DNA from 2 places in the Streptomyces sp. NPDC002958 genome. Region 2 is predicted to be linked to the other one. Evidence: predicted binding sites of a transcription regulator. Region 2 holds the regulator's gene; the other holds the start of a gene.
What was found. The regulator HrcA, encoded in region 2, represses chaperone genes, less so after heat shock. The targets are predictions, from matches to a motif close to TTNGCACTCNGNNNNNCNGAGTGCNAA.

Region 1 (11,896 bases), on a different contig from region 2:
GTTTCCCCCTACACGCCCGCGCCGCAGTTGAAGGTCATCGTGGCAGTGACGGCCTTCTCCGGGGAGTCGGCCTCGCCGATGATGTCCACGTCGATCAAACTCCGCCACTGCGTCTTCTTCCTGCCCTCGCACGCCTTACGGGCGTTGGCCCGGTGTGTGCTGCTGGCCTTGCCCTTGGTCGGCTTCACCTTCTTCGACCCGCTGGCCACGGACTTCCACTTGCCGTGTTCGTCCTTCGCCTGCAGCCAGATGGTCACCTTGGCCTTCTCACCCGGCCTGCCTCCCTTCACCCGCACCCACCAGCCGTGTCCGGATGCCGTCGCCGGGGGCGTACTGGAGACGTGGACGTGGTCGCCATTGGTGTAGAAGCCGCCGACGTCCGCCGTGTGCGAGGTTGTCGGTGCGGCGGGCCGGGCTTGAGCGGTGGCCGGGGAAGCACCCGCAAGGAGAGCCGTCATCACCGTGAAAAGGACAAGAGACGTGCGCATCAGGGCTGCTGCTGGTGGGGGTGGGGGACCGGCGCCCTGATCGTTGTCCGCACTCCACGGGTTTATACATCGATATGGGATGGTCTATCCGTTCGATGTTTCACGCTCGCGCGGTAGCCGCCCGCTGTGTGTCCGCCGCACCACGGACGCCGCCCGCATGCCACGTCGGCCATGGCTGTGCCCGGCGGTACGCCTATAGGCTCGGCCCATGGGCAGCAACCCGCACGTACCCGCGCCGGGCGAGACCCCGTCCGAGCTCCCGACCCCCGCCACCCGACCCGGCCGAGAAGCCCTCGCCGCGATCCTCGCGCGCCCGGACCGTGCCGTCATCGCGCTCGATTTCGACGGGACCCTCGCCGACATCGTCCCGGACCCGGAACAGGCCCGCGCCCACCCCGGCGCCGTCGACGCGCTCGTCGCGCTCGCCCCGAAAGTGGCCTCCATCGCCGTGATCACCGGTCGGCCGGCCGGCGTCGCGGTCCGGCACGGCGGCTTCGTCGGAGTGCCGGGGCTGGACCACCTCGTCGTCCTCGGTCACTACGGCGCCGAACGCTGGGACGCCGTCTCCGGCACGGTCCACACCCCCGCCCCGCACCCCGGCGTCGCCGCGGTCCGCGCCGAACTCCCGGGCGTGCTCGACCGGTTCGATTCGTGGCACGGCACCTGGATCGAGGAGAAGGGCCAGGCGCTCGCCGTCCACACCCGCCGCGCCGCCGACCCGCAGGCCGCGTTCGAGGCCCTGCGCGGCCCCCTCGGCGAGCTCGCCGCCCGGCACGGGCTGATCGTCGAACCGGGCCGCCTGGTCCTGGAGTTGCGTCCGCCGGGCACGGACAAGGGCGTGGCGCTCGCACAGTACGTACGGGAGAGGGACGCCGAGTCCGTCCTGTACGCGGGCGACGACCTGGGCGACCTCGCCGCGTACGCCGCCGTGGAGAAGCTCCGCACCGAGGGCCCCGACGGCATTCCCGGCCTGCTGGTCTGCAGCGGCAGCGCGGAAGTGCCCGAGTTGGCCGAACGGGCCGATCTGCTGCTGAACGGCCCGGGAGCCGTCGTCGACTTCCTGGCGGCCCTGGCGCGACAGCTCTAGTGCCGCGACGGGGCAAAGCTTGCCGGGAGGGGCACGGGCTCACCCCCGCCGCAGCGCGTCCAACTGGTCCAGGAACCACTGCTGCGGCGGCAGCGCCACCGCCGCCGCGGCCAGCCGTTCCGTGCGCGCGGCCCGTTCGTCGTCCGCCATCGTGAGCGCCTCGTGCAGCGCCGCCGCCGTCGCGGACACGTCGTACGGGTTCACCACGATCGCGTCGCTGCCCAGTTCCTCGTACGCCCCGGCCTCCCGCGACAGCACCAGCGCGCAGCCGTGGTCGGAGACGACCGGAACCTCCTTGGCGACCAGGTTCATGCCGTCGCGGATCGGGTTGACGAGCGCCACGTCGGCCAGCCGGTACGCGGCGAGCGAGCGGGCGAAGTCGTCCTTGACGTGGAGCACGACCGGCGTCCAGCCCGCCGTGCCGTACACGGCGTTGATCTCGTCGGCGACCCGCTGCACCTCGGTCGTGTAGTCGCGGTACACCGCCAGGTCCTGCCGCGAGGGGTACGCGAAGGCGACATGGACGACGCGCTCACGCCATTCCGGCCGCTCTTCGAGGAGCGCGCGGTACGCGAACAGGCCGCGCACGATGTTCTTGGACAGTTCCGTCCGGTCCACTCGTACGATCGTCCTCCGCCCGGGGCCGATCTGCTCCCGCAGCGCCGCCATCCGCTCGTCCACATCCGCCTCGTGCGCGCGCCGGCGCAGGAAGTCCGCGTCCGCCCCGAGCCCGTGCACCCCGATCCTGGTCCGGCCGGTGCCGCCCACGATCTCCGTGCAGCAGCCGATGAAGGCGTCCGCCCAGCGTCGGGTCAGGAAGGCTGCCCGGTCCGCGCCCAGGATGCCGTGCAGCAACTGTTCGGCGATGTCGTCGGGGAGCAGGCGGAAGTAGTCGACGGGCGCCCACGGGGTGTGCGAGAAGTGGCCGATCCGCAGGTCGGGGCGGAGCTCGCGGAGCATGCCGGGCACCAGCGCCAGGTGGTAGTCCTGCACCAGCACCGCCGCGCCCCGGCCCGCCTCCTCGGCGAGCGCCTCGGCGAAGGCCCGGTTGTATGTCTCGAAGGACGCCCACTGCCGCCGGAACTCCGCGTCGAAGACCGGCTCCAGCGGGGTCTGGTACAGCAGGTGGTGGACGAACCAGAGCACCGAATTCGCGATGCCGTTGTACGCGTCCGCGTGCACGGCCGCGTCGATGTCGAGCATCCGTACGCCCTGCTCACCCACCCCGCGCCGGATCGCCTCACGGTCCCCGTCACCGAGCGCGGCGCACACCCACAGCTTGTCCTTGACGGCGCTCAGTCCGGAGACGAGCCCGCCGCCGCCCCGCTTCGCTTCGAGCGATCCGTCCGTCTCCAGGGTGTACGACACCGGGCCGCGGTTCGACGCGACGAGGACCTCGGCAGCGGACTGGTCAGGGGGCCGGGCGTCGGAGTGGGCGTCGGACTGGGCTTCGTGCTCGGAGACCATGTTGCGGAATCTAGCCCGATCACGAACCGCCCAAACGTGCGAAGTCAGGCCGCGCGGCGCGAAGCGTACTCCTCGATCTCGCGCATCGGAGGACGCTCCTCGGTGTCCACCGCATGGGTGCGCGGTACGAAGCCGTCCTCGCCGCGCTCGAACTGGGTGAGCGAGGGCCGTACCAAGTGGCCTCGGGACAGGCGGAGCTGAGCGGTCCGGTAGATCGCCGCCGCCATCCTGCCGAGCGCCTGCCCGTCCTGGTGGCGGTGTTTGCGCACCCCCACGTCGACCTGGGCCAGCGCGTCCAGACCCACCGTATGCAGCGCGTCGACCAGGAGGCCCAGTTCCACTCCGTATCCGACGGGGAAGGGCAGCCGTTCGAGCAGGGAGCGGCGCACCGCGTACTCGCCGCCCAGCGGCTGGACGAAACCGGCCAGTTGCGGCCAGTGCAGATTGAGCAGCGGACGGGCCACCAGCTCGGTGACGCGACCGCCCTGAGCTGCGGTTTCACCGAACGGGCGGTCATACATCGCCTTCACGAACCGCACGTCCGGGTCGGTCAGCAGCGGGCCGACGATGCCGGAGACGAAGTCCGCCGAGAAGTCCTTCAGGTCGGCGTCGATGAAGCAGACGATGTCACCGCCGGTCACCAGGAGCGACCGCCACAGCACCTCGCCCTTGCCGGGCACGGCGGGCATCCGCGGGAGTATCTCGTCCCGGTGCACCACCCGGGCGCCGGCCTCCCGCGCCACTTTCGCGGTGGCGTCCGTGGAACCGGAATCGATCACCACGAGTTCGTCGACCAGCTGGACCTTCTCCATCAGCTCGCGCCTGATCGTCGCGACGATCTCGCCGACCGTCGCCTCCTCATTCAGCGCGGGCAGTACGACGCTCACGCTCCCGCGCCGCGGGTCCTTGGCCTTGGCGGCCAGGAGGCGGTCCAGCGGGCGGTCGGCGGCTGACCAGGAACGCCTGGCCAGCCAGCGTTCGACCTCTTCCAGCACGGTCGATACTCCCTGTATGTGATCCATCTCGCGGTTCGGACGACTATCTCAACAGTCCGGTGCTTCGGTTACAGTCTTGAACAACGCGGACGGCCATCGCATGTCGGGGTCCGTCCGCTGATAAATGCCTGGATCGGTGATCCAGTGCCACAGCGCTCATCCAGAGGGACTGAGGGAACGGCCCGTTGAAGTCCCGGCAACCCTCCTGCCGACCGCGAGGTCACGGTGGGGAAGGTGCCAATTCCGTCTTGTGACGAAACGCGTCGCAAGGAAGATGAGGAGAAAGGGCCTCCGCCATCATGGCCGTGCAGACCGTTGCAGTAAGCACCAATTCTCCCGCCGAAGCTGTCGACCTCGGTCCCGCCGCGGCGCTTTCCTGCCGCGAGTGCGGCGAGCGTTTCGAACTCGGTCCCATTTTCGCCTGTGCGTCCTGTTTCGGGCCGCTCGAAGTGGCGTACGAGCTGCCGAGCGGCTCCCCGGACGAGCTGAAGAAGCGCATCGAGGCCGGACCCGACAACATCTGGCGTTACGCGCCGCTGCTGCCGGTCCCCGCCGATGTCGCGGACAAGCCCAACATCAACCCCGGCTTCACCAAGCTGGTCAAGGCCGACAACCTCGCCCGCGAACTGGGCGTCACCGGCGGCCTGTACGTCAAGGACGACTCCGGCAACCCGACGCACTCCTTCAAGGACCGTGTCGTCGCCATCGCTGTCGAGGCCGCCCGCGCCTTCGGCTTCACCACCCTCTCCTGCTCCTCCACCGGCAACCTCGCCGGTGCGGTGGGCGCGGCCGCTGCCCGCGCCGGCTTCCGCTCCTGCGTGTTCATCCCGCACGACCTGGAGCAGGGCAAGGTCGTCATGGCCGCGGTGTACGGCGGTGAACTGGTCGGCATCGAGGGCAACTACGACGACGTCAACCGCTTCTGCTCGGAGCTCATCGGCGACCCGCTCGGCGAGGGCTGGGGCTTCGTCAACGTCAATCTGCGCCCGTACTACGGCGAGGGCTCCAAGACCCTGGCGTACGAGATCTGCGAGCAGCTCGGCTGGCAGCTGCCCGACCAGATCGTCATCCCGATCGCGTCCGGCTCGCAGCTCACGAAGATCGACAAGGGCCTCCAGGAGCTGATCAAGCTCGGCCTCGTCGAGGACAAGCCGTACAAGATCTTCGGCGCCCAGGCCGAGGGCTGCTCCCCGGTCTCCACCGCCTTCAAGGCCGGTCTCGATGTCGTACGGCCCCAGAAGCCGAACACCATCGCCAAGTCGCTGGCGATCGGCAACCCGGCCGACGGCCCGTATGTCCTGGACATCGCCCGCCGCACCGGCGGGGCGGTCGAGGACGTCGACGACGAGCAGGTCGTCGACGCGATCAAGCTGCTGGCGCGTACCGAGGGCATCTTCGCGGAGACGGCCGGCGGGGTGACGGTCGGCGTGACGAAGAAGCTGATCGAGGCCGGTCTGCTCGACCCGGCGCTGACCACCGTCATCCTCAACACCGGTGACGGCCTCAAGACCCTGGACGCGGTGGCCGCCACCTCGCAGGCGACCGCGACGATCCGCCCGAGCCTGGACGCGTTCCGCGCCGCCGGCCTCGCTGCCTGCTGACCACCCGAGACCGAAGGAAGGCACACCATCATGAGCGTCAAGGTCCGCATCCCCACCATCCTCCGCACCTACACGGGCGGCCAGGCCGAGGTCCCGGCCGAGGGCTCGACGCTCTCCCAGGTCATCGAGTCCCTGGAGCGGAATCACCCGGGCATCGCCGCCCGTGTCCTGGACGACCAGGGCAAGTTGCGCCGGTTCGTGAACGTGTACGTCAACGACGACGACGTGCGCTTCGAGGGCGGCCTGGAGACGGCGACGCCGGACGGCGCCGGCATCTCGATCATCCCGGCCGTCGCGGGCGGCTGCTGACCCCGGCGCCGACCGCCGGTCGACTTCACGGCGATATCGGAATCGCCCCCTCTGCGAGAGAAGCGGAGGGGGCGATTCTGCAGGGTTGAGCGCGGTACAGTGTGGGAAGTCCCCCCAGCTGCCCGTGCCGCCCGCATATGAGAATGCGCCCGGCCGCGACAAGAAGCAGCCAAAGTGTTCGATCACCTTGCGCCATAAGTCACCTTTGCCCGGCCCGACTTGTCCTGGAATCTTATGAATTCCTCCTGTTCGGGCGTTCGGTGCTGCCCAGAATTCTCGTCCGATGGACCTGTTGCAGAGGGCAGTTGGGCAGATACATTCGGCCGCGGTCGACGCGTTCCGGCGCACGCACCCTCTCCTGTCGGAGGGTGAGTTCTGACCCGGGTCCGCGAAGTGCGGTCCTGTGCAAGGGCCAGTAATAGGGGAGTTAGGCATGGCTCAGGGCACCGTCAAGTGGTTCAACGCGGAGAAGGGGTACGGCTTCATCGCGGTCGACGGTGGTGCGGATGTTTTCGTCCACTACAGCGCGATCCAGATGGACGGGTACCGCACCCTCGAAGAGGGTCAGCGAGTTGAATTCGAGATCTCGCAGGGCCAGAAGGGGCCGCAGGCGGACATGGTCAAGCTCGCCGTCGGCTGAGCTCGACGCGGTCGGCCAACGACACCACTCACGCACGGAGGGCCCGTACCCCTGAGGTACGGGCCCTCCGCGCGTCCGCGTCCACAGCCACCCGTGAGTGGCTGTCACCGTCCACATCCCGGGGGGACGCTTGCGCCCGACCGCCACCCCTCGGCGAGCCTTCTTCGAAGGCGCTTGCACTCTAGGGGGTCGAGTGCTAATCATTGGCGTTAGCACTCTCCAGGTGAGAGTGACAGAACTTGGACCGGGCCGGTGAGGCCCGCAGGTCCGGTGGGGCAAGGAACCACCGGTCAGGCAGGCCGTCCGTCGCGGGCGCCACTCGGTCCGGAGAAATCCACCCCTGTCCGGGAGGACCACTTCACATGGCCAAGATCATCGCGTTCGACGAGGAGGCCCGGCGCGGTCTCGAGCGCGGCATGAACCAGCTCGCCGACGCCGTCAAGGTCACCCTTGGCCCCAAGGGTCGCAACGTCGTCCTTGAGAAGAAGTGGGGCGCCCCCACGATCACCAACGATGGTGTTTCCATCGCCAAGGAGATCGAGCTGGAGGACCCGTTCGAGAAGATCGGTGCGGAGCTGGTCAAGGAGGTCGCCAAGAAGACGGACGACGTCGCCGGCGACGGTACGACCACCGCCACCGTTCTCGCTCAGGCTCTCGTCCGCGAGGGCCTTCGCAACGTCGCCGCGGGTGCCAACCCGATGGCCCTCAAGCGGGGCATCGAGAAGGCCGTCGAGGCCGTCTCCGCCGCTCTTCTGGAGCAGGCCAAGGACGTGGAGACCAAGGAGCAGATCGCTTCGACCGCCTCCATCTCCGCCGCCGACACCCAGATCGGCGAGCTCATCGCCGAGGCCATGGACAAGGTCGGCAAGGAAGGCGTCATCACCGTCGAGGAGTCCCAGACCTTCGGTCTGGAGCTGGAGCTCACCGAGGGTATGCGCTTCGACAAGGGCTACATCTCGGCGTACTTCGCCACCGACATGGAGCGCATGGAGTCGTCCCTCGACGACCCGTACATCCTGATCGTGAACTCCAAGGTCAGCAACGTGAAGGACCTCCTTCCGCTGCTGGAGAAGGTCATGCAGTCCGGCAAGCCGCTGCTGATCATCGCCGAGGACGTCGAGGGCGAGGCCCTGTCGACCCTGGTCGTCAACAAGATCCGTGGCACCTTCAAGTCCGTTGCTGTCAAGGCCCCGGGCTTCGGTGACCGCCGCAAGGCCATGCTCGGCGACATCGCCATCCTCACCGGTGGCACCGTCATCTCCGAGGAGGTCGGCCTCAAGCTGGAGAACGCCGGTCTCGACCTGCTCGGCCGCGCCCGCAAGGTCGTCATCACCAAGGACGAGACCACGATCGTCGACGGTGCCGGTGACAGCGACCAGGTTCAGGGTCGCGTCAACCAGATCCGTGCCGAGATCGAGAACTCCGACTCGGACTACGACCGCGAGAAGCTCCAGGAGCGCCTCGCGAAGCTGGCCGGCGGCGTGGCCGTCATCAAGGCCGGTGCCGCGACCGAGGTCGAGCTCAAGGAGCGCAAGCACCGCATCGAGGACGCGGTGCGCAACGCCAAGGCCGCCGTCGAGGAGGGCATCGTCGCCGGTGGTGGCGTGGCTCTGCTCCAGGCCTCGGCCGTCTTCGAGAAGCTGGAGCTCTCGGGTGACGAGGCGACCGGCGCCAACGCCGTCAAGCTGGCGCTGGAGGCCCCGCTCAAGCAGATCGCCGTCAACGGTGGTCTCGAGGGTGGCGTCGTCGTCGAGAAGGTGCGCAACCTGGCCGTCGGCCACGGTCTGAACGCCGCGACCGGCGAGTACGTCGACATGATCGCCGAGGGCATTCTCGACCCGGCGAAGGTCACGCGCTCCGCCCTGCAGAACGCCGCGTCCATTGCCGCGCTGTTCCTCACCACCGAGGCCGTCATCGCCGACAAGCCGGAGAAGGCCGCTGCGGCCGCTCCGGGCGGCATGCCGGGCGGTGACATGGACTTCTGATCCTGACGGATCGGTAGTTCCTGTACAGCTTTGCCGCACCGGCCCCCGGGGATTCGTCCCCGGGGGCCGGTGCTGTTCGTGAGGTCATGGCGGTGGACGCACCCACGATGCCCGCCGGAGCACCGTGAGCGCGTGATATCCCGCCCTGTGGATACCCCGGTCGCTACGGAAGCCGGTCGAGGAGCCAGGTGCAGAGCTCCTCCGTCACGAGGGTGTGGCCCTCGTTGCGGGACGCGAGCTTGAACTCGTCGAGCCCGCCGGAATTCGGCGGGAGCGAGGAGATGTTCTTGTACAGCTCCTCGTCCGTGTCCAGATCGCCGACGTCGACCGCGCTGACGGCCGGCACGAAGCAGTGTGGGCGGATCCGTACGTCGGTCTTGAACCCGAGGGCGGGCTTGAGGGCGTTGAGCCCGTCGGCGAGGATGCCGAACCCTTCCAGCGAACCACCGGGTGCGCCGCTGATCGACGGGAGTCCGGACGTACGCACCTCGTTGGTCTTCAGTGTCACCACCCGCAGCTTGGCGACGAGTTCGTTGTCGCCCGGGGCCTGGGTGTAGAGCTTGGTGCCCATGACCGACAGGCCCTTGCCCTCCAGGGCCAGTTCGCCCGCCCGGACATCGGTGCCGACGCCGTCGGCCGTGCCGTTGGCGACACCGATCAGCCTCGGCCGGCGCGGCCATTGGCCGATGGCCTCCATCTCCGCGAGGAACGCGGCGCGCTCGTCGCTCCGGTCCGGCGTCCCGTCCCACTTCTCGATGTGCCGCCACAGCAGTTCCCGCGCGGCCGGGCTGTTGATCTGCTCGGAGAGCCGGCTGTCGAGGTCCTTGATGTAGTGCGCGAACGCCTGGAGCGCGATCGGGATCCAGGCGCCGCGGTGCGGGCTGTCGTACGAGAAGTAGAGAGAGGTCTGGTGGTCGATGCGCCGGCTCTCCATCTTGGCCAGCGCGTGCCGGGTGACGAGCCCGCCCATGCTGAACCCGCCGACGGCCAGCGGCGTGTCGCCCTGCCGCTCCATGATGGCTTGCTGGATCGCGGCCTGCGCGGTCCGGGAGTTGTCCAGAATCGACGCACTGCGCTCATGGAAGCCGAGAAGGATGACGTCGTGTCCGCGGCGGCGCAGTTCGCTGATGAGCGCGTAGTCGCCGAACTCCATGATTTCCCAGGAGAAGTCGAGGCTGCTCGGCCCGGTGTTGAATCCGTCCGCGAAGATCACGGGCCGTACGAGGCCCGGATTCCCCTCGCCGAGATACACCCAGGCGGTGCCGCCCGGCAGGTCCCACACGGTGCTGGGCGGCAGCGGGAGGGCGCCGTGCTTCTCGGCGTCCAGGCGGGGGCCGGGGGCCAGGGTGATGGGGGGCCTGCTGCGAAGCTCCGAGACGATTTGCTCGTGGGTCGGTTCGGACATGGTTCGTTCCCCTTTGGGATGGTTCGTTACAACGAGTGCCAAGATGAGCACATGTGGTAGCGATCCGGTGGGGGAAGCGGGATCAAATCACTCCCAGGTGCGAGCGGGTTTCGGACATCCCGTGATCACGGGCGCCGGGCGGGGTGGATGGCCGATCCGCTCGGATCGTGGGGTCATCGCGGCCCGGACCTCGCTCATGCGACCGCGTACACCGGCGGCCGGGACGGTTCCGGCCGGTCCGGCGGATGCGTCGACGGGGTTGCCCCGGCACGGTCCGCACCGGCCGCCGATCAGGGCCTCCGCGCTGCCGGGGGCGCGGCAGTCGCCGCACTCCAGGGTGCGCAGTGCCGTTCGCTGCGGTGCCGGAGTGGCCCGTTCGGGTGGTGGGGGGCGCGCGAATGATGCGAGTGCGCCGTACGCGATGCGGGCGCGCCGCTGCCGTTGGAGTGGAAAGTCGGGTCGGAGGCCTCGGGAGCGTGCGAACGACCGCACGAATTTGTGAGCTTGATGCTGCGGGCCGCCGGCCCGTCTCCCAGTGTTTCTCTCTCTCGTACGAGGAGTCCCGTGCGTATCCGTTCGATTCTTTCTCTCGCTGCGTCCGCCGTCGCCGTCGCGGCGCTGGCCACCCCTGCCCAGGCCGCCACCCCTGCCCCGGCCGCCGACGCCGCCCAGGCCACCGACGTCGGCTACGCCGCCGACGGCATCTACTTCATCCGTGATGTGCGCACCGGCTCGTGTCTGGCGGGTGGCGAAGGCCCGCTGGGCGGCCACATCGAGCCCTGCAACTCCGACACCGTGTGGGAGGTCCGCAACCAGGGCCACGGCCTGTCCCAGATCGTTGAGACGAGTGGGGAGTACCGCTGCCTGGCGCTCTCGCCGCTCATGATCTACCCGCCGGCTGTGTGGGTGGACCAGTGCGGCCAGTCGCCCGACCAGTGGACGATCCAGGGGCCGGCCACCGAGGTGCCGGTCACCATCGTCCTCGGCCGGGGCGAGCTCGGCTCCCTGACCACCGAGGGCAACCGTGCGGTCGTCAGCCACGAAGGCGGCCCCCAGTGGATCCTGGAGCGGCTCGCCTAGGACGCGTAGGACCTGTAGGGATTGCGGCCTGTCAGGGCTGTTGGGTCTGTTGGGCCTGCTCGACCGATCACGCAGCCGCCCCGTGCCGGGAACATCCTTCCCGGCACGGGCGGTTTTCTCAGTCGCGGCAGGGACCGATGGCAGCGCTCCCGTCGTGCACGGTGATCGCCTGGGCCGGGCAGGTGCCCGCAGCGTCCAGGGCCCGTTCAACCGACTCGTTCATCCGACTCGTTCATCCGACTCGATCCCGTCCACCCGCACCCGGCGTGCTCACCGTCCAGCGCGAACGCGCCCGGGGCGACCCCGGCGCACATGCCCGACGCCTCAAGCCCCGGGCCCGCGAGTGTGTGGTGAGGTTACCGGTGACGGCGCTCGAAGGTGGCGAAGGCCGTCTCCTGGCGCCACTGCGTCGCCGCCTTCGGGCTGTCGGCGAGGTAGCGGGCGCAACGGGCGCTCGGGTGGTCGGTGCCCGGCCGGTTGCCCGAGCAGGCGGCGACCAGATGGTAGCCGGAGGGTGCGGAGCCGGTGGCCCACAGGCTCCGGCCGTCGCGGAACGCGTACTCCAGCGAGGCGCGGGCCAGGTCCTTCAGCTCGGTGTAGCCGAGGCTGTACGTCTTGGCGGCGTACTGGAACTCGTGGCTGATGTCGATCCGCGAGACCCCCGGGTCGTCGGTGGACAGGACCACCGGGACGCCGTAGCGGCGGTAGGTGTTGAACGGGTGGTCGTCGCCTGCGATGCCGAGGATCTGCTTGTTGCTGGAGAACGGAACCTCGACCGCCACCTTGCGCTGCGCCATCGTCCGGGCGAGCTGCTGCCAGTCGTCCTCGTGGACCAGGTC
Region 2 (11,896 bases):
GACGGAGCGGCGCTCCGGGCCGCTGATGTTCGACGACGGGGACGGTCTGGCCCTGGCACTGGCGGGCTGTGCCGGGATGTCGGCGGACGGGATCGCGGACCGGATCAAGCGGGCCGTGCACGAATTCGCCGAGCGGCCGCCGGACGACGATCTGGCGCTGCTGGTGCTGCAGGCGGGGTGACGGCGGGGGTGGGGCGGTGCGGCCGGGAATGGGAGGCGTTCGCGGGAGGCGTTCGCGGCGGGGTGGGCGGGGCGGTGCGGCCGGGGGCGCGTGGCCTCCCGTGATCACGTGCGTGGCTCGGACGTTCCGGGCGGCGAGTGACAATGGACGGTATGCCTTCCGTACTGCCCGATGGTGAACCCGTACCCGACGACGGGGCGCTGCCCCGCCATGCCCTGGAAGGCGCCGCCGACCGGCCGCTCGGCTTCTACCTGCATGTGCCCTACTGCGCGACCCGCTGCGGATACTGCGACTTCAACACCTACACCGCCACCGAGCTGCGCGGTTCCGGCGGCGCCCTGGCCTCCCGGGACAACTACGCCGCCCATCTGATCGGCGAGGTCCGCCAAGCCCGCAAGGTCCTCGGCGACGATCCCCGTCCGGTCCGTACGGTCTTCGTCGGCGGCGGTACACCGACCCTGCTGGCCGCCGCGGACCTGGTGCGGATGCTGGGGGCGATCCGCGACGAGTTCGGGCTCGCGGACGATGCCGAGATCACCACCGAGGCCAACCCGGAGTCCGTCGATCCGGCGTATCTGGCCGAGCTTCGGGAGGGCGGCTTCAACCGGATCTCGTTCGGGATGCAGAGCGCGCGGCAGCACGTGCTGAGGATTCTGGACCGTACGCATACGCCGGGGCGGCCCGAGGCGTGTGTCGGTGAGGCGCGGGAAGCGGGCTTCGAGCACGTCAACCTCGATCTGATCTACGGCACGCCCGGGGAGTCCGACGACGACTGGCGGGCCTCCCTGGACGCGGCGATCGGGGCGGGGCCCGACCATGTGTCGGCGTACGCGCTGATCGTCGAGGAGGGCACCCAGCTGGCCCGGCGGATCCGGCGTGGCGAGATCCCGATGACCGATGACGACGCCCATGCCGACCGGTATCTGATCGCGGACGAGGCGATGGCGGCGGCGGGCTTCTCCTGGTACGAGGTGTCGAACTGGGCCCGTACTCCCGAGGGCCGGTGCCTGCACAACGAGCTGTACTGGCGCGGCGCCGACTGGTGGGGCGCCGGGCCGGGGGCGCACAGCCATGTCGGCGGGGTGCGCTGGTGGAACGTGAAGCATCCGGGGGCGTACGCGCAGGCTCTGGCCGAGGGACGGTCGCCGGGGGCCGGGCGCGAGATCCTCTCCGCGGAGGACCGGCGGGTCGAGCGGATCCTGCTGGAGCTGCGGCTCGCGGACGGCTGTCCGTTGTCGCTGCTGGCACCGGCGGGGCTGGCCGCGGCGGGGCAGGCGGTGAAGGACGGGCTGCTGGAGCGCGCGCCGTACGGGGAGGGACGGGCGGTGCTCACGCTGCGGGGGCGGTTGTTGGCGGACGCGGTGGTGCGGGACCTGGTGGACTGAGGGGCGGTGTGGGGCCGGCTGGGGTGCGGGGCGTCTGCGGCGGGCTCGTTCCCCTGCCCGCCCCTTCCCCTGCCCGCCCCTTCCCGGGCCCACCTTCCCGTGCTCCCCTTCCGGTGACCGCGCTCCGCCCCCGACCGGACCCCGCTCCTCAAGCGCCGGAGGGGCCGGGTGGGGCGGAAGGCCGGGAGGTCCGCGGCAGGATGGGCTACTGAGGCGGCGCCGTCACGAAGTCGATCAGGTGTTCCACGGAGCCCAGCAACGCCGGCTCCAGGTCCCGGTACGAGCGCACGGTGGACAGGATTCGCTGCCACGCCGCGCCCGTGTTCTCCGGCCAGCCCAGCGAGCGGCACACACCCGTCTTCCAGTCCTGGCCGCGCGGCACCACCGGCCAGTCGGCGATGCCCACCGATGACGGCTTCACCGTCTCCCACACGTCGATGTAGGGGTGGCCGACCACCAGCACGTTCGCGTCCGAGACCTGGGCCGCGATCCGGGACTCCTTGGAGCCCGGGACCAGGTGGTCGACCAAAACGCCCAGCCTGGCGTCCGGGCCGGGGGAGAATTCGCGCACGATGGCCGGGAGGTCGTCGATGCCCTCCAGATACTCGACGACCACACCCTCGATCCGCAGATCGTCGCCCCAGACCCGCTCGACCAGCTCCGCGTCGTGCCGGCCCTCCACATAGATCCGGCCCGCCCTCGCGACCCGGGCGCGAGCCCCGGGGACCGCGACCGAACCCGAGGCCGTACGCACGGGGCGTACGGGAGCGGCCGCCGACGGGCGTACGAGCGTGACCACCCGGCCCTCCAGCAAGAAGCCGCGCGGCTCCATCGGGAACACCCGGTGCTTGCCGAAGCGGTCCTCCAAGGTCACCGTCGGCCCCTGGGCCGTCTTCTCGCAGCGGATCACCGCACCGCAGAATCCGGTGGAGACCTCCTCCACGACCAGGTCGGGTTCGGCGGGGACCTCGGGAACGGGGGCGGACTTCTTCCACGGCGGGGTCAGGTCCGGCTGGTAGCTGCGCATCGGATGACGATAGGACGACAACACGTCACGACACGAACAGGTCAGGACACTCCGGAGGGGGCACCTCCCATGCCTTCAGGGCCATGGGGGAGGACGGCCAGTCGGTCGCGCTGGTTCCTGACGAACGCCGCATCCACCATCGCCCCGTGCCCCGGTACGTACACCGCGTCCTCGCCGCCCAGCGCCAGCAGCCGGTCCAGCGCGGCCGGCCAGCGGGACGGGACCGCGTCCGGGCCCGCCTGTGGTTCGCCCGATTCCTCGACCAGGTCGCCGCAGAGCACCACCGTGGGGGAGCCGGGGACGAGCGCCGCGAGATCGTGGCCGCTGTGGGCGGGGCCCACATTCGCCAGGAGCACCTGACGGCCGCCGCCCAGATCGAGCGTCCACTCGCCGCACACCTCGTGGTGCGGCGCCACCAGCGCATCGGTGGCCTCCGCCGCATCGTGTTCGGACACTCCGTGGCGCACGGCGGAGGCGTACAGATCGTTCGCCCCGTGCTTCAGCAGCCCGGCCATGCCGACCGCTCCGTACACCTGGGCGCCGGAGAACGCTGCGGTGCCCAGCACATGGTCGAAGTGGGGGTGGCTGAGTGCGATATGCGTCACCCTCCGGCCGAGCAGGGCCTGTGCCTGGGCCCGTATTTCTGCACCTTCGCGGAGCGTTGATCCGGTGTCGTAGAGCAGCACTCCCTGCGCTCCGACCACCAGTGCGACTGTCGCATCCCATCCGGGGAGGCGCCGTCGGCCCACTCCGTGACCGAGTCGCTCCCAGCCGAACTCTTCCCAAGAGGCGTCCATACCGCGACGCTATCGGCAACGACCTGCGCAGTCTCGCGGTAGCGTGACCGGTCGCCCTTGCTAGGCCCCCACTCGATCGCCGTACACTGGCCGGAGGATTGCTGGCACTCGTGATGACAGAGTGCCAGGAGGATTCCTGGGAATGAAACAGGAACGGCCCGAGAACCACCGAGGAAACAGCTGGAGGTGTGCGCGATGCTCAGCGAACGCAGACTCGAAGTGCTGCGCGCCATCGTCCAGGACTACGTCGGCACCGAGGAACCCGTGGGCTCCAAGGCGCTCACAGAGCGGCACAAGCTGGGGGTCTCCCCGGCCACCGTCCGCAACGACATGGCGGTGCTGGAGGACGAGGGCTTCATCGCCCAGCCCCACACCAGCGCGGGACGCATCCCGACGGACAAGGGCTATCGACTTTTCGTCGACAAGCTCGCGGGCGTCAAGCCCCTCTCGTCGCCGGAACGTCGTGCCATTCACAATTTCCTCGACGGCGCGGTCGACCTCGACGATGTCGTGGGCCGCACCGTACGGCTGCTCGCGCAGCTGACCCGGCAGGTCGCCATCGTGCAGTACCCCTCGCTGACCCGGTCGACGGTGCGGCATGTGGAGTTGCTGTCACTGGCGGCCGCCCGGCTGATGCTCGTGCTGATCACGGACACCGGCCGGGTCGAACAGCGCATGATCGACTGCCCCGCTCCGTTCGGTGAGACCTCTCTCGCCGATCTGCGGGCCCGGCTCAACAGCCGCGTCGTCGGACGCCGTTTCGCGGACGTCCCGCAGCTGGTGCAGGATCTGCCGGAATCCTTCGAGAGCGAGGACCGGGGAACCGTGTCCACCGTGCTCTCCACCCTGCTCGAAACCCTCGTCGAGGAGACGGAGGAGCGGCTGATGATCGGCGGCACCTCCAACCTCACCCGCTTCGGGCACGACTTCCCTGTGATGATCCGGCCGGTGCTGGAGGCGTTGGAGGAGCAGGTCGTGCTGCTGAAGCTGCTCGGCGAGGCCAAGGACTCGGGCATGACCGTACGTATCGGGCACGAGAACGCCCACGAGGGGCTCAACTCCACGTCCGTCGTCGCGGTCGGCTACGGTTCGGGCGACGAGGCAGTCGCCAAACTCGGCGTGGTCGGACCGACCCGCATGGACTACCCCGGAACGATGGGAGCGGTACGCGCAGTGGCACGTTACGTCGGACAGATCCTGGCGGAGTCGTAAGTGGCCACGGACTACTACGCCGTACTCGGCGTGCGCCGCGACGCATCTCAGGACGAGATCAAGAAGGCATTCCGGCGGCTCGCTCGCGAGCTGCATCCGGATGTGAACCCCGATCCGAAGACCCAGGAGCGGTTCAAGGAGATCAACGCCGCCTACGAGGTGCTTTCGGACCCGCAGAAGAAGCAGGTCTACGACCTCGGCGGCGACCCGCTGTCCGCCTCCGGCGGCGGCGGTGGTGCGGGCGGGTTCGGACAGGGTGGCTTCGGTAACTTCTCCGACATCATGGACGCGTTCTTCGGTACGTCGTCGCAGCGCGGACCCCGTTCGCGCACGCGGCGCGGCCAGGACGCGATGATTCGTCTGGAGATCGATCTCGCCGAGGCCGCGTTCGGCACCACCAAGGACATCCAGGTCGACACGGCCGTCGTCTGTACGACCTGTAGCGGCGAGGGCGCCGCACCCGGCACCTCCGCCCAGACCTGTGACATGTGCCGCGGCCGCGGCGAGGTCTCGCAGGTCACCCGGTCCTTCCTGGGCCAGGTCATGACCTCGCGGCCCTGCCCGCAGTGCCAGGGCTTCGGTACGGTCGTGCCGACCCCGTGCCCGGAGTGCGCCGGCGACGGGCGTATCCGGTCGAGGCGCACGCTCACCGTGAAGATCCCCGCCGGTGTCGACAACGGCACCCGCATCCAGCTCGCGGGCGAGGGCGAGGTCGGCCCCGGTGGTGGACCGGCCGGTGATCTGTATGTGGAGATCCATGAGCTGCCGCATTCGGTGTTCCAGCGCCGCGGCGACGATCTGCACTGCACGGTCACCATCCCGATGACGGCGGGCGCGCTCGGCACCAAGGTGCCGCTGGAGACGCTCGACGGCCCGGAGGAGGTCGACATCCGGCCGGGTACCCAGTCAGGCCAGTCGGTCCCGCTGCACGGACGCGGCATCACGCATCTGCGGGGTGGCGGACGCGGCGATCTGATTGTGCACGTCGAGGTGATGACCCCGACGAAGATGGACCCGGAGCAGGAGCGACTGCTGCGCGACCTGGCGAAGATGCGCGGTGAGGAGCGGCCCACCGGCCAGTTCCAGCCCGGTCAGCAGGGGCTGTTCTCCCGTCTGAAGGACGCCTTCAACGGTCGCTGACCGCCCCCGCACGCCGTTCCCCGCCGCCGGACGGGCTCGCTCGCCGAGTCCGTCCGGCGGTTGCGGACAACCCGTCCGGCGTTTGAGGCAAAGTGGACCGCAGGCCGTGCACGCCGGGGTATTCAGGACGTGACACGATGCGGTCATGTCATCCGTGTTGACCGATCTCTGCCGGTATCCGATCGTGCAGGCCCCGATGGCGGGGGGTGGGTCCTGCCCGCAGCTCGTCGCGGCCGTCGCCGAAGCGGGCGGCCTGGGCTTCCTCGCCGCCGGGTACAAGACGGCGGACGGCATGTACAACGAGATCAAGCAGCTGCGCGGGCTGACCGGTCAGCCCTTCGGCGTCAATCTCTTCATGCCGCAGCCGGCTCTCGCCGACCCGAGCGCCGTCGAGGTGTACCGGCATCAGCTCGCCGGTGAGGCCGCCTGGTACGAGACTCCGCTCGGCGACCCGGACTCCAGCGGCGACGACGGCTACGAGGCCAAGCTCGCCATCCTCCTGGAGGACCCGGTCCCGGCCGTCTCGTTCACCTTCGGCTGTCCGACCCGCGACACCCTCGACGCGTTCGCCGGCGTCGGCACGCACACCGTCGTGACGGTCACCACGCCCGAGGAGGCCCAGGCTGCCCAGTGGGCGGGCGCCGACGCGGTCTGTGTCCAGGGCATAGAGGCGGGCGGCCACCAGTCCACCCACCGCGACGACCCGCAGGCCGACGGCACCGGGATCGGGCTGCTCTGCCTGGTGGCCCAGGTCCGCGAGACCGTACAGGTACCGATCATCGCCGCGGGCGGGCTGATGCGCGGGTCCCAGATCGCCGCGGTGCTCGCCGCAGGCGCGGATGCGGCACAGCTCGGTACGGCGTTCCTCGTCTGCCCCGAGTCCGGGGCGCATCTGCTGCACAAGCAGGCGCTGACCAACCCGCTGTTCGTACGGACCGCCCTGACCCGGGCGTTCTCCGGCCGCCCGGCCCGCAGCCTGGTCAACCGCTTCGTGCGCGAGCACGGCCCGTACGCCCCCGCCGCCTATCCGCAGGTCCACCATCTGACCTCCGGTCTGCGCAAGGCGGCGGCCAAGGCCGGGGACGCCCAGGGCATGGCCCTGTGGGCCGGGCAGGGGCACCGGATGGCACGCGAGCTGCCCGCCGGCCGGCTGATCGGTCTGCTCGCCGAAGAACTGGACGCCGCACGGGCGGCAGTGAGCACAGGGAGTACGCAGTGACCGCACCGGTCTTTGTCGTCGAACAGGTCCCCGACCGGCCCGAGTTCGTCCTGGAAGGACCCGAGGGACGGCACGCCGTATCGGTGAAGCGGCTGCGCGCCGGAGAGGACGTCGTGCTGACGGACGGCCACGGCCGTTGGACGGAAGGCGTTGTCAGAGCCGCCGAGGGCAAGGACCGGCTCGTGGTCACCGACCTGACGACGGTCCGTGAGGAGCCCCGGCCCGCACCCCGTATCACCGTCGTCCAGGCCCTGCCCAAGGGGGACCGCGGCGAGGTCGCCGTGGAGACGATGACGGAGACCGGTGTCGATGCGATCGTGCCCTGGCAGGCATCGCGCTGCATCACGCAGTGGAAGGGCGAGCGCGGCCTCAAGTCCCTCGCGAAATGGCGCAACACCGCCCGGGAGGCGGGCAAGCAGTCGCGCCGGGTGCGCTTCCCCGAGGTGGCGGACGCATTGACGACCAGACAGGTTGCCGCACTTCTGGCCACGGCGGACTTCGCCGCCGTCCTGCACGAGGACCGGGGCCACGACAGCGAGCCGCTGGCCACCGTCCAGCTCCCCACCCAGGGCGAGATCGTGCTGGTCGTCGGACCCGAGGGCGGTGTGTCGCCGGACGAACTGGCGGTCTTCGCCGCGGCGGGCGCCCGGACCTGCCGGCTCGGAACGAGCGTCCTGCGCACCTCGACCGCGGGCACGGCGGCAACGGCACTGCTCCTGGGGCGCACCGGCCGCTGGTCGTAAGCCCCCTCGGGCGCGCCGGCGCCGCCCTGTTGTGGCCGCAAGCCGTCTACCGTCCCGTGGGGGAATGGTGGGAAGCTGCCCGTATGGGGACATCAAGGGCATGGGGTCAGGGAAGGACCCGTCGCTTTCTGGCCGCGTCCGCGCTCGCGGGCGCGGCGGTCGCAGGTGTCGTGGCCTGTGACCCCGCGGGCGGACTGAACTCCGCAGCCATCGCCGTGACCACCGACCGCACCGGCACCAGCGCCCTGGAGCGCAACGGGGTCGACGTGCGGTGGCTGAACTGTACGGCCGATGCCGACGGGTACCGGGCCCAGGGCGCCTCGCCCTCCGCCTCCGCACGCCGGATCGCGGACGTCGACTGCACCGGAAGGACCGGGAACGGCAAGGACATCACGATCACCGGCAAGGTGACCCAGGAGCTCGACGGGCGGTGTGTGCGCGGCGATCTGACCGCGGAGGCCGACGGGAAGGCCGTCTTCCGGTCAGATGTGCTCGGCAACTGCGACGCCGCCCCGCCGACCGTCGGGGCCGATCCGTCCCGAGGCGACGGCAGTGGCGGCGCCCGGCCGACGGTCACCGTGACGGTCACGGTGACCGAATCGCCCCAGGGCAAGTGAGTGTGTCCGGAACCGGGCAGCCCGACGGACTCCGGCCAACTCGGTTACGCAGAGCACGCCCGCGGCCTAGGGTGATCGATGTGACGCAGCCTGCCTACCTCCGATACCCCCATGTCCAGGGCGATTTGATCGCCTTCACCGCCGAGGACGATGTCTGGCTGGCGCCGCTGGACGGCGGCCGAGCCTGGCGCGTCAGCGCCGACAACCGACCTGTCACCAATCCGCGTATATCTCCCGACGGAACCCAAGTCGCCTGGACGTCCACCCGGGACGGAGCGCCCGAAGTGCACGTCGCGCCGGTCGACGGCGGCCCTTCCAGGCGGCTCACGTACTGGGGCGACGCACGGACCTCCGTACGCGGCTGGACGCCCGAGGGCGACGTACTGGTCATCAGCGCCCAGGGGCAGGTATCGCTGCGGCGCAGCTGGGCCAGGGCCGTCCCGGTCGACGGCGGGCCCGCGCGGACCCTGCCGTACGGGCCGGTCGGCTCTCTCGCGTACGGGCCCGGCGGACGGGTCCTGCTGCTCTCGGTCACCATGGGGCGCGAGGCCGCCACCTGGAAGCGCTACCGGGGCGGCACCGCAGGCAAGTTGTGGATCGCGGAGGAAGGCGCGAGCGAGGGTCCGGCGGAGTTCGTACGGCTTCACGAGGACCTCGACGGGAACATCGAAGCCCCGATGTGGGTGGGTGACCGCGTCGCCTTCCTCTCCGACCACGAAGGCGTCGGCGCGCTCTACTCCTCGCTTCCCGACGGCTCGGACCTGCGCCGGCACACCGGCATCGAAGGTTTCTACGCCCGCCACGCGACCACCGACGGCAGCCGCGTCAGCTACGCCTCGGCCGGTGAACTCTGGCTGCTGGACGGCCTCGAAGCAGACGGGCCCCGCCGCCTCGACATCCGGCTCGGCGGCCAGCGCGCCGACCTCCAGCCCCATTCCGTGCACGCCGACAGCCACCTCGACTCCGCGTCCCCGGACCGTACGGGCCGCGGCAGCGCCGTCGGGACGCGCGGTGCCGTGCACTGGGTCACCCACCGCGAGGGCCCGGCCCGCGCGCTCGCCGTCGAACCGGGCGTACGGGCCAGGATGCCCCGCACCTTCCAGGCCGAAGGCGACCAGCACGTCGTCTGGGTCACCGACGCCGAGGGCGACGACGCCCTGGAGTGCGCACCCGCCACCGGCATCGCACCGGGAGCCGTACCGCGCCGCCTCGGCGCCGGCCGCCTCGGCAGGGTCCTCGACCTCGAAGCGGCCCCCGACGGCAGCCGGTTCGCCGTCGCCGCGCACGACGGGCGGGTACTGATCGTCGAGCGGGAGAGCGGCGAGGTCCACGAGGTGGACCGCAGCGAGCACGGCGACGCCTCCGGCCTCGTCTTCTCGCCCGACTCCTCGTGGCTCGCCTGGTCGCACCCCGGGCCCGAGCCGCTCAGGCAGCTCAAGCTCGCACACCTCGCCGATCTGTCGGTCGCCGAGGCCACCCCGCTGCGCTTCCGCGACTTCGCCCCCGCGTTCACCACCGACGGCAAGCACCTGGCGTTCCTCTCCGAGCGGTCCTTCGACCCGGTCTACGACGCCCATGTCTTCGACCTGGCGTTCATCGGAGCCTGCCGTCCCCATCTGCTGACGCTCGCCGCCACCACGCCCTCCCCGTTCGGGCCGCAGCGCCACGGCCGCCCGACCGAGAAGGAGAAGAGCGGCGAGGGCGAGGACAACCCGACCGCGCTGCCCGTCACCCGGATCGACCTCGACGGACTTGCCGACAGGATCGTGCCGCTGCCCGTCGAGGCCGCCAGTTACTCCACGCTGCGCGCCGCGAGGGACGGGCTGCTGTGGCTGAGCCACCCGGTGACCGGGGTGCTCGGTACGAGCGGCGCCACGCCCGACGCCCGTCGGCCCGAGACCGTCCTCGAGCGGTACGACCTGGAGAAGCTGCGCTGCGAGGAAATCGCCTCGGACGTCAGCGGTTTCGCGGTCAGCGGCGACGGCAAGCGGATCGTCCTGCGCACCCGGGGCAAGCTGCGCGTCGCACCGTCCGACAGCCGCGTCCCGGCCGTTGACGACGACCACGACGGCAGCGACAGCAGCGTCACCGTCGACCTCTCCCGGATCCGCCGGACCCTCGACCCGGCCGCCGAGTGGCGACAGATGTACGACGAGGCCGGGCGCATCATGCGGGACAACTTCTGGCGTCCCGACATGGGCGGCATCGACTGGGATGGGGTCCTGGACCGCTACCGCCCGGTGCTGGACCGCGTCGCCACCCACGACGACCTGATCGACCTGCTGTGGGAGGTGCAGGGCGAACTCGGCACCTCGCACGCCTATGTGACGCCGCCCGGCGGATGGCGCGACGAATCGGCCCGGCAGGGGCTGCTCGGCGCGGACATCTCCCGTACGGACGACGGCGGTTGGCGCATCGACCGCATCCTGCCGTCCGAGACCTCCGACCCGGCCGCCCGGTCGCCGCTCGCCGCACCCGGGGTGGCGGTGCGCGTCGGCGACGCGATCCTCGCCGTCGACGGGCACCCGGTCGACCCGGTGACCGGACCCGGCCCGCTGCTCACCGGCTCGGCCGGCAAGCCGGTCGAGTTGACCGTCTCACCGGTGGACGGCGGCGACCCGCGCCATGTCGTCGTCGTACCGGTCGCCGACGAGGAGGCGCTGCGCTACCACGCCTGGGTCGCCGACCGGCGGGCATACGTCCACGAGCACTCCGGCGGACGCCTCGGCTACCTCCATGTCCCCGACATGGTCGGCTCGGGCTGGGCGCAGCTCCACCGCGATCTGCGGATCGAAGTGGCCCGTGAGGGGCTGGTCGTGGACGTCCGCGAGAACCGGGGCGGCCACACCTCGCAGCTGATCGTGGAGAAGCTCGCCCGGCGCATCGTCGGCTGGGACCTGCCGCGCGGGATGCAGCCGTACAGCTATCCGGAGGACGCACCGCGCGGCCCCGTGGTGGCCGTCGCCAACGAGTTCTCCGGCTCGGACGGCGACATCGTGAACGCCGCGATCAAGGCGCTGCGCATCGGGCCGGTGGTCGGTACGCGTACGTGGGGCGGGGTGGTCGGCATCGACAGCCGGTACAAGCTCGTGGACGGGACGTCGGTCACCCAGCCCAAGTACGCGTTCTGGTTGGAGGGTTACGGCTGGGGTGTGGAGAACCACGGGGTCGATCCCGATGTCGAGGTCGTGATGGCGCCGCAGGACCATGCGGCGGGGCGGGATCCGCAACTGGACGAGGCGATCCGGATCGCGCTGGTGTCGCTGGCGGAGACGCCGGCGAAGCGGGCGCCGGAGCGGCCGGGGGCGTAGCGGGCGGGTGCGGGAGGGGCGCGGGCACGCCTGCGGCGGGCCTGTTCCCCTGCCCGCCCCTTTCCGTAACCGAGGGCGCTGCCCCCCGGACCCTCACTCCTCAATCGCCAAAGTCGTGACTGTACGGGTGTGGCGTGAATTTCAGCCTCGTTGGCGTTCCGAGCGCGGGCGGGGCTTGATTGTGGGGGCGGCAGGCGCCCCCACCCCATCCCCGACCGCCCCGATACCATGCCGTACAACGATCAACACCGACCGAGGAGTCAG

Region 1: a site for HrcA is predicted at 6,761-6,787, ahead of groL (chaperonin GroEL). Genes of this name have one in related genera too.

What each region holds. Positions count from the first base shown of each region.
Region 1 covers NZ_JBVHDS010000029.1:27,720-39,615, forward strand. Annotated here, with positions in the region: gene ACZ3IC_RS30125 (hypothetical protein) at 9-488, opposite strand; gene otsB (trehalose-phosphatase) at 697-1,575, shown strand; gene ACZ3IC_RS30135 (alpha,alpha-trehalose-phosphate synthase (UDP-forming)) at 1,615-3,042, opposite strand; gene ACZ3IC_RS30140 (glucosyl-3-phosphoglycerate synthase) at 3,087-4,037, opposite strand; SAM riboswitch class I at 4,191-4,318, shown strand; gene thrC (threonine synthase) at 4,337-5,638, shown strand; gene ACZ3IC_RS30150 (MoaD/ThiS family protein) at 5,669-5,947, shown strand; gene ACZ3IC_RS30155 (cold-shock protein) at 6,381-6,587, shown strand; gene groL (chaperonin GroEL) at 6,950-8,572, shown strand; gene ACZ3IC_RS30165 (hypothetical protein) at 8,736-9,977, opposite strand; gene ACZ3IC_RS30170 (hypothetical protein) at 10,542-11,057, shown strand; gene ACZ3IC_RS30175 (adenosine deaminase family protein) at 11,414-11,896, opposite strand, start outside.
Region 2 covers NZ_JBVHDS010000008.1:211,644-223,539, forward strand. Annotated here, with positions in the region: gene ACZ3IC_RS17225 (SpoIIE family protein phosphatase) at 1-181, shown strand, start outside; gene hemW (radical SAM family heme chaperone HemW) at 325-1,566, shown strand; gene ACZ3IC_RS17235 (DUF3097 domain-containing protein) at 1,772-2,593, opposite strand; gene ACZ3IC_RS17240 (MBL fold metallo-hydrolase) at 2,635-3,390, opposite strand; gene hrcA (heat-inducible transcriptional repressor HrcA) at 3,586-4,602, shown strand; gene dnaJ (molecular chaperone DnaJ) at 4,603-5,742, shown strand; gene ACZ3IC_RS17255 (nitronate monooxygenase) at 5,888-6,961, shown strand; gene ACZ3IC_RS17260 (16S rRNA (uracil(1498)-N(3))-methyltransferase) at 6,958-7,704, shown strand; gene ACZ3IC_RS17265 (hypothetical protein) at 7,788-8,321, shown strand; gene ACZ3IC_RS17270 (S41 family peptidase) at 8,402-11,632, shown strand.